DNA from 3 places in the Priestia sp. LL-8 genome. Region 3 is predicted to be linked to each of the others. Evidence: riboswitches for the same ligand, from Rfam matches in the RefSeq annotation. Region 3 holds a riboswitch; each other region holds the start of a gene.

Region 1 (3,284 bases), 1.7 Mb from region 3:
CAGTTCACTCCACGCTTCGCTTGTGTATTTACGTGTTTCAAAATAAGCGCCTGACTCAAAATCTGAGCCTTTAAATAATGGATATGCGCCTTTTTCTTTAGCTAAGTTCATGCTTGCCTGTACGGTTAAGTAAGCAATTTGCTCATACAATTCATCGCAATATGCTACCGCTTCATCTGTTTCCCATGCTATTTTCTTTAAGGCAAGCAAGTGGTTCCAACCAAATGTCCCAAGCCCTACTGCGCGGTATTTTTGGTTTGTTAGTTTTGCTTGAAGTACCGGCAAATCATTTAACTCAATAACGTTATCAAGCATGCGTACTTGAATTGGAATTAAACGTTCAAGCACATCTTCAGTTACGGCTCTCGCTAAGTTAATAGAAGAAAGATTACATACAACAAAATCGCCCGGATTCTTTGTAATAATAATTTTTCCGTCTTCCGTAATTTCCTCCGTTACGACCGTTGTGCTTTGATTTTGCGTAATTTCTGTACATAAGTTGCTGCAGTAGATCATGCCCTCGTGGCGGTTTTGATTAGCTCTGTTAACCGTATCACGATAGAACATATAAGGCGTTCCAGTTTCAAGCTGCGAAAGCATAATGCGCTTGAAAATTTCAATAGCAGGTACTGTTTCTCTTGAAAGCTGTTCATTATTTACACACTCAGCGTAACGAGTGCGGAACGAACCGCTGCCTTCTTCTTCATCATAAAAATCTTCTAACGAGTAGCCCATCAGCGTACGAACTTCGTGAGGATCGAATAAGTGCCAGTCTTCACGTGCTTCTACTTTTTCCATAAACAAATCTGGCAAACATACGCCAGTGAATAAATCATGCGTGCGCTGACGTTCGTCACCATTGTTCAAACGCGCGTCTAAGAATGAAAAGATGTCTTTATGCCATACGTCTAAATATACGGCAATAGCTCCTTGTCGTTGACCTAGCTGATCGACACTTACAGCCGTATTATTTAGCTGTTTCATCCATGGAATTGTTCCTGATGATACGCCTTTAAAACCTTTTATATCACTTCCTCGGCTTCTAATATGACCGAGGTAGACACCAATTCCGCCTCCATTTTTACTAAGCGTGGCCAAATCTGTATTGCTATCATAAATACCGCGTAAGCTGTCATCAATCGTATCAATAAAGCAGCTAGATAGCTGTCCATAGCTCTTTCCTGCGTTTGAAAGTGTTGGTGTGGCAACCGTCATATATAGACTAGAAAGCGCCCAGTACGCTTCTTTTACTAATGCTGTTCGATTTTCTTTCTTTTCTTGAGACATCAGCGTCATAGCAATGATAAGAAAACGTTCTTGCGGTAATTCGTATACGCGCTTATCATGTGATGTCGCTAAATAGCGATCTGCTAATGTCAGCAATCCAATGTATGTAAATAAACGATCGCGTTCAGGAATAATGACTGAGGCAATTTCATTAATTTCTTCTTCTGTATATGTTTTTAATAGCTGTTTATTATAAATGCCAATTTTTGTTAGTTCTTGAATAAGCTGATAAAACGAACCGTACTTCTCTTTTTTATCGTAACCTCGGTTGTCCGCTGCTTTTCGATATAGTTCGTTTAAGTAGACGTCTGCCGCTACGTACGTCCAATCTGGTTCTTCCATTGAAATACGCTCTAAGGCTGCTAAAATTAGGACGTTTGCAACCTTTTCGTCCGTCATATTTTCCTTTACTGTAACAGTTTGAATAACCTTTTCCTCATACAAAGAAAAATCAAGCTGCGTAAATTCTTTTTTTAAACGTTCAATATATGCAGTTAATTCATGTAGAATTGTAGGCTTTAATGTATTCACCATAAAGATGGCTCCTCTCTTCACTTCAAAATAAAAAAATCGCTCACCGTACCTCGGTGAGCGAATAGAACGAAGATAGAAGAAGACACTAAGTCTTTTCTCAATCCTCGCTCTACCCTCTCACCTCCCGAAGAAGATAAAACGACATAAAAAAGGCAGGTCTCCTGACTTATGCTTCTTTTTACTTTAAGGCCTTCCCATGATGTTTAATCACAGTGGATCTCCTTATTTCATCAGCATTCACAGTTGCGGGGACAGCTTTGGATTTTCACCAAATTCCCTTTTAAGTCTTTTTATCAGACACCTTTTTCACTGGAAAACACAAAATATAGTATTTTATTATCAATTTCAAAACAACATATTGTGTTATGTTATAAACACATTATATAGGACAACTCAGAAAACTATCAACCTATTTTCAAAAATAATTTTGTTTTTTACGATAAAATCCTTCGACTTTTTTCATCAAACTATTCCATCATAACATGTTTTGACACGCTTGATGGAACAATGTGCTCTTTTTAAAAAATTTGTCTTATTTTTCTACTAAACATTGACAACCTCAATAAAAAAACCGTTTTTCATAAAAAACGGTTTTTACTTATTTGTATTCTTTTTCAAATGCTGTGATTGTTTTGATAAACTTTTTATCAATATCGTATCCTATCCCCGGTTTTTCCTTCACCTTTATTACTCCGGCTTCTACCTCTACTTCGGGCTTAATAATATCTTTTTCCCAATAGCGAGACGACGCAGAAATGTCACCTGGTATCGTGAAAGAAGGCAGTGTGGCAAGGGCAATGTTATGAGCTCGTGAAATCCCGGCTTCTAACATTCCTCCAACCCAAAGCCTTACACCGTGCTGGGCGCATAAATCATGAATTTGCTTTGCTACGGACAGTCCGCCAACTCGACCGATTTTCACATTGATAATCTTGCAGCTTTTTTGTTCGATTGCATGACGTGCATCTTCATAGCTCACAATACTTTCATCTAAGCAAATCGGCGTCTTCATTTGCTTTTGTAACAATCGATGATCAAGGATATCATCAGAACTTAACGGCTGTTCAATCATCATTAAATTCAATTCATCTAGTTTCTTCAATGAATCACTATCGCTTAACGTATAGGCTGAATTGGCATCAGCCATAAGAGGAATGCTTGGAAATTCATCTCGAATTTGTTTCAGTAGCTCATAGTCGGCACCCGGCTTAATTTTCACTTTAAAGCGCTTATAACCATCTTTCATGTACGTCTTTATTTGTTCTTTCATGATGGAAATATCATTTAAGCCAACTACCACGCCAGCTTCTACAGCAGGCCTTACTCCGCCAATTACTTCAGCTAACGGCTTATTTTGCCGCTTTGCATACAAATCCCATACAGCACAGTCCAAAGCTGCTTTAGCCATGTTGTTCCGCTTTAGAGGTTTGAATAACTTTTGAACATCCTCTGGTTTTTGAAGC
Region 2 (3,284 bases), 2.6 Mb from region 3:
TCTTCTGTAGAAACACGTAAATCTACGTGTGCTTCTGCATATTCCGGCACTACATTTGTACCGCTGCCTCCTGTAAATGTTCCAACGTTCACCGTTGTACCTTTTTCATAATCTGTTAAGCCCTGCAAGAAAATCACTTGGCGCGCAAGCTCTTCAATCGCATTGATTCCTTCTTTGTGGTGATTACCCGCGTGTGCTGCTCGTCCCCATACTTTTACGGTGAAAATTCCCGCTCCTTTGCGCGACGTTTTTAACGCACCTGAACCCGCCACAGCCGGTTCCGCTACTAGCACTGCTTCACTTCTTTGTGCTTCTTCTTCAATGTATTTTTTAGAAGAAATTGACCCAATCTCTTCATCCGAATTGCAGAAAAACACAATTTTTTTATCGAGCGATAAGCCAAGCTCTTGAATCGCTTTAATCGCCCATATAGATTGCACAATGCCGCCTTTCATGTCTAAAATTCCCGGACCGTACAGCTTGTTTCCCTCTGTTCTTAGACTTAGCCTTCCCTTTTCCCATACCGTGTCAAAGTGACCGATAATTAAAAGCTGCTTTTCTCCTTCTCCAATCGTAAATTTCAAATGGTTTCCTACTTCTTTTTCTTCTATAATTTCGTAGCCTACTCCTAAACGCTTTTGAAACAGCTCCGTTAAATACATTCCACACTGATCTACTAACTCTTTACTGTAGGACGGTGATTCTTTTTTCACAAATCCAACTAAATCTTCAAGCATCTCTTGTTCGTGTTCTTTTAAATAACTAAATACACTTTGTTCTACCATTACCTGACTCAAATCAATTCCTCCTCCAAACAACCCCTGCTGCTTGCATTAAATGCTTTTATTTATCGTACGTATAACTATGTTCTACGTTTCACATAACGACCTTAAATTATCCTTAATTATAATGGTTTTCAGACAATTTTCCATCCTTTAAATACAGATAATACTTTAACTTATTCATAACCGACCGAAAATAGCCATAAACTTCAACAAATTCATACAAAAAAGCTTCAATCTTTAACAGATTAAAGCTTTCGTTTGACTAATTGACATTTATTTTAATATTTTTCCCTTTTGACTTCACACTCACAAAAACAAACATAGACACTAAAAAAATAAACAAAATAACGCCAACCATTTCAAAGTTTACTTCGGCCCATGGGTTAAAGAAAGTGAATGCTAAATAGAGTGACACACCATACGCGAGGACAACAATAACCCAGCCCATCAAGCGGGAAGCAGATCGCCCAAACTTACTCGATTCATTCACCATTTTATGTACAATCAGTGAATCGATTGTATCTGTCAGCATCATACCAAACATAAATACTAGTCCTAATAAAAGCGGCGTATACTTGCCTGCGTTCCCTACAGCTAGAGACCACACGGCCGTTTGACTGACCGTTTCGGCTGCTAAAGCGAACAATGCTCCTACAAGAATAATTAAAAAAGGATTCGTTGTTCCTTTTGCGATTTTCGGAATAAACTTCCCTTTTAACCCGCTCAGCTCAAACTCTTCCTCTTTATTTTTGGTTCGAAGCAAATGATATGTGTTTAATGTCCCGATTAGAAAGAGGGAGATAATGGATACCCAGGATGCAAAATGATCGAAATACGATGGAAACGTAAAATTCTTCATCACCACGCCAAGCACCCCGGCCGTGACGGCCACCATTCCTCCGTGACCTAGTGAAAACAGCGTGCCGACCCACGGGGCAAAACGGCTCCCCATTCGCCAATTATATCGGGTCTGGCCATCAATAAAAGCTAAGTGATCTGCATCCAATCCGTGCCTGATTCCTAATAAAAAGACAAGTAAAAAAACTGATAAACCTTCCATTTCCTACACTCCTTTTTTTAAAATAAAACATAAAAAAGCCTCAATTCTATAGAAATTGAGGATGTGTCGGCATATGAAAATAAACAGCAATTGCTCACTGCGTACCTTGATACACCGCCTCTTTCCTAGAAGAGTCAAGTGTACAGAATAGGTAGGTCTCCTGGCTTGAGATCATCATTTTCTACCGCCTTCCCCGTTTTGAGTGACGATAAGATAGAAAACTCCCTGCTTACAGTGGCTGGACCGCTCGAGATTTGCACTCGATTCCCTGTTACCTCTTACGCTATGTAAGAGCACCTAAACTGTGCGAATGATTCATTTTCTTACTCATTATACTAGTACCGCTTACAAATGAATAGAGAAAATTCAAATAAAAAAGCCCTGCTAAGCTTTACATGCTTAGCAGGGCTTTTTAAAGCAATTAAATTACTTCTACCGTTACGTCTACGTTACCGCTGATTGCTTTTGAATACGGGCAGTATGAGTGAGCTAGGTCTACATATTTTTTCGCTGTTTCTAAATCTAAGCCTTCGATATGAGCTTCAAGCGCTACGGCAATTTTTACTCCTTGATCAGCTTTATCTGGAAGCAGCTGAACAGTAGCTTTTACTTCACTGCTTTTGATTTCTACGTTATGTTTTTTCAACATAAATTCTAACGCACTGTTGAAACAAGCACTGTATCCAGCTGCAAATAGCTGCTCTGGGTTTGTTGCTGTTGTTGCTTCTCCACCAAGTGCTGGAGGTGTTGCAACATCTAAATTAAAGATATTATCTAAAGAATGAACTTCTCCTGTTCTTCCACCTGTGTTAACGACTGTTGTTTCATATAAAGCTTTCATGTATAAATCTCTCCTCTTTTTTAGTAATTTTATTAAAAATTTTTTATTTATCGTTTCTGTAATTTAATTGTACACAATTTAATTTTAAAAAACAAGTATTAAATGCATTAAAAATTTCCCAATAAAAAAAGCCGCGTATTTGCGGCTTTTTCTTAATAATATTGAGACTGCCCGTCATAAGCTGATTTTCGAAAAATAGACAGATTGGTAATAGCTCTCATAATTTTGGTATTGAAAATAACATAATGAATAAACAACGCGAGCAAGCAGCCTAGAATAGCTCCTGTTAACACATCGAATGGATAGTGAACGCCAACCCATACGCGTGAAAATGCAATGAGTGCACCCATTACAACCCACATGCGCCCTGAACGTTTGAAATGTAGCCAAATGGTAAAAGTGATAACTAATGCAGACGTAGCATGATCGCTTGGAAATGAAGAATTCGCGGCGTGATCAATAAGCTGATTCACGTGGTGAGAGATAAATGGACGATCTCGATAAGCAAATAAACTAATCACTTTATTAATAATGACTCCTGTGGCACAAGCACATAAAGCTTGGAATGCTACAACACGGCTGCCGTTTTTATTAATAA
Region 3 (3,284 bases):
AGCCATTTCAACAGGTGGCGTTATGTTTGCTTACTTAGGACTTCACCCTATTGTTTCGGTAGCCAGTGAAGTTAAAAATCCGCAGCGTAATATTCCAATCGCGCTAATTATCTGTATTGTACTTTCAGCGATTATTTACACAGCACTGCAAGTATTGTTCATCGGTAACATCCCGGCTGATATGCTATCAGGAGGATGGGGAACAATTCAAGAGCAATTCTCTTTACCATTTAAAGATATTGCACTTATTTTAGGCCTTGGCTGGTTAGTAACGCTTGTTATTTTTGATGCTATTTTATCACCAGGCGGTAACGGAAACATCTTTATGAATACAACTTCTCGTCTAGTTTATGCTTGGTCTCGTAATGGAACACTATTTAAACGTTTCTCAAAAGTAGATAAGAAAACAGGAATTCCACGTGCGTCACTATGGCTATCATTTGGAATGTCCGTATTCTGGACACTGCCATTTCCTTCTTGGGAAGCGCTAGTAAACGTATGTTCAGTAGCACTTATTCTGTCTTATGCTATCGCACCAATTTCAGCTGCAGCATTCAGAGTAAATGCAAAAGATCTTAAAAAACCTTTCAAATTAAAAGGCATGAGCATTATTGCTCCTGTTTCATTTATCTTCTGTTCATACATCGTATACTGGTCAGGATGGACAACAATTTCTTGGCTGCTAGGATCACAGCTTCTAATGGTTGTTATCTACGTAGCGTTTAAGAAATACGTACCAACTGACGTTGTGAAATTTGCACAGCAGCTTAAATCTGCTTGGTGGCTAGTTGCTTATTATATTATTATGCTTGTTATCTCTTATCTAGGTTCATTTGGCGGAGGACAAGGTGTGCTAAGCAACCCACTTGACTTAATTTTAATTGCTCTTGTTTCACTCGGTATTTTCTACTGGGCGAAATACACAGGTTTACCAAAAGCAGTTATCGATACAGATGATTAATAAAAAACACGGCATGAATTCATGCCGTGTTTTTCGTTTGTATAGGCGTGTACTCTATTTATTTATCAAACAGCCATGTTTTTAATATAGCAGCATACTCACGAAAGTAGGCTTGAAGTTTAATTGAATTTGGTGTCTTTGCGCCTAAAGGATAAACATCAAAACCTTGGCGCTTGGCAATAATAGAAGCGCGAAACAGATGAAAATCACTGCTAACAAGCACGACTCGTTTATCTTGAATATCAACTTTCTTTTTGGTGAAAATAAAATTCTCAAAAGTAGAAGTTGACTGATCTTCTTTTATAATGCGATTCTTTTTAATTCCTGCTTTTCGTAGAAAACGGTAGGCTGCCTCTGCTTCAGAAATTTCTTCATCAGATCCTTTTCCACCCGTTACGATAACTTTTGTTTGTTTATGAGTCTTTAAATAAGATAAAGCTGTTTTTGCTCGCTCTTTTAAACTAGGAGACATTTGATCACCATCTACTTTAGAACCTAAAACGAGGACATAATCTGCGTTTTGTGGAACAGACTTGTGGGCAGTTTGATACATACAAAAAGATATAATTACTATATAAAGAACAAGCGAACCAATAAAGGTATAAATCATTTTTTTCTTCAACTGTGAGCACCTTCCTAGCTATTTCATAAGATGTTTGGAAAATAATTGTTATTATAGCATACGAGACCCAAATAAGTATAAACACAGTAATATATAATAATAGAAGAAAATCGTTATTGTGAATGGTTATAAAATTCGTTACAATAAAGAATAAATGATTTTAAAAGTGCCTCTAAGGAGGATAATAGGGAAATCGGTGAGAATCCGGTGCAGCCCCCGCTACTGTAAATGTGGATGAACCTGCAAAGACCCACTAGTCAAACTAGGAAGGGTGCAGAAGTAAAATGAAGCATAAGCCAGGAGACCTGCTTTTAAAAACCCCTTATTTTTCGGTGGGAGAAATAAGTCAAGACAATGTGTTAATGAGCGCATGACCAAACCTTGACTTTTACAGTTAAGGTTTTTTTATGTGGTAGGGAGTGGATAAAGTGAAAAAAGGAAAACCTCTTATGATTCAAGGAACGCACTCAGACGCTGGAAAAAGCATGATTGCTACAGCATTTTGCCGTATTTTTAAAGAAGACGGCTATCAAACTGCACCGTTTAAATCGCAAAACATGGCGCTCAATTCATACATTACAATGGATGGAAAAGAAATTGGCAGAGCGCAGGGAATTCAAGCAGAAGCTGCTGGAGTAGAAGCAACAACTAATATGAACCCTATTTTAATTAAACCAACTCGTGATCATGAATCTCAAATTGTCGTTCATGGAAAGCCGCTTCGTAATATGTTTGCTTTTCAGTATCGGCAAGAATTTTTTAATGAAGGTTTGAACGTTATCACTGAGTCTTATAAAGAGCTTGCCAGTCATTATGATCGAATTGTGATTGAAGGTGCTGGAAGTCCTGCTGAAGTCAATTTGAACGATCGGGAACTGGTAAATATGCGCGTAGCAAAGATAGCCCAAGCGCCTGTTGTGTTAGTAGGAGATATTGATAAAGGTGGAGTTTTTGCGAGCCTAGTAGGAACTCTTCAATTGCTTCCAGCTGAGCACAAGCCCAGAGTTGTCGGGGTGTTAATCAATAAATTCCGAGGAGATTTAGAACTGTTAAAACCGGGGCTAAAGTGGTTTGAAGAATACACGGGCGTTCCGGTCCTAGGCGTTATTCCTTATATGCACGACGTGGAAATTGACGCAGAAGATTCATTATCCCTCAGAAATTACTCAACCCTTGTGAATCCGTTAAAAGAAATTGATATTGCGGTTATTTCGTACCCACGCATCTCAAATTTTACAGACATCGATCCTTTAAGCTTAGAAGAAGACTGTCATGTGAGGCTTGTAACCAAGCCATCACAACTAGGTACGCCTGATTTAATTGTTTTACCAGGAAGCAAAAATACGATTGAAGATGCGCAGTTTTTACAAGAAAGCGGGCTGGCTCTAGCCATTAATCAAGTCTTGAACGCAACGAACGCTCACGTTATTGGCATCTGCGGGGGATATCAAATGTTAGGCGAGACGATTACGGACCCCGATGCAGTAGAGTCCCGGATTGAATCTATTAAAGGGCTGGGTTTGCTTCCAGTGGAAACCGTTATGACAACCAGCAAAAAAACAGAAAGAGTTTCTGGATATGTTCAGTTAGAGAGTGAGAAGGTTTCGATTGAAGGCTATGAAATTCATATGGGAAAGACGGTTTCTAAAAGCATGACGGAAGCCTTTGCGGTGGTAGATGATCAAAAAGAAGGAACGGTTA

The links. Region 3 has a riboswitch for cobalamin ahead of U9R83_RS14815 (cobyric acid synthase). Riboswitches for the same ligand answer to the same signal wherever they lie in the genome.
Region 1: linked by a shared signal. The riboswitch ahead of U9R83_RS24370 (ribonucleoside-diphosphate reductase subunit alpha) and the one ahead of U9R83_RS14815 (cobyric acid synthase) in region 3 are both predicted to bind cobalamin.
Region 2: linked by a shared signal. The riboswitch ahead of U9R83_RS01685 (HoxN/HupN/NixA family nickel/cobalt transporter) and the one ahead of U9R83_RS14815 (cobyric acid synthase) in region 3 are both predicted to bind cobalamin.

Annotation. Positions count from the first base shown of each region.
Region 1 is NZ_JAZAQH010000001.1:4,670,613-4,673,896, forward strand. Features, by position in the region: gene U9R83_RS24370 (ribonucleoside-diphosphate reductase subunit alpha) at 1-1,821, opposite strand, end outside; cobalamin riboswitch at 1,956-2,141, opposite strand; gene menC (o-succinylbenzoate synthase) at 2,420-3,284, opposite strand, start outside.
Region 2 is NZ_JAZAQH010000001.1:310,095-313,378, reverse strand. Features, by position in the region: gene U9R83_RS01690 (M20 family metallopeptidase) at 1-818, opposite strand, end outside; gene U9R83_RS01685 (HoxN/HupN/NixA family nickel/cobalt transporter) at 1,048-1,845, opposite strand; cobalamin riboswitch at 1,979-2,161, opposite strand; gene U9R83_RS01680 (organic hydroperoxide resistance protein) at 2,267-2,686, opposite strand; gene U9R83_RS01675 (undecaprenyl-diphosphatase) at 2,839-3,284, opposite strand, start outside.
Region 3 is NZ_JAZAQH010000001.1:2,923,107-2,926,390, reverse strand. Features, by position in the region: gene U9R83_RS14825 (APC family permease) at 1-961, shown strand, start outside; gene U9R83_RS14820 (YdcF family protein) at 1,020-1,583, opposite strand; cobalamin riboswitch at 1,731-1,910, shown strand; gene U9R83_RS14815 (cobyric acid synthase) at 2,003-3,284, shown strand, end outside.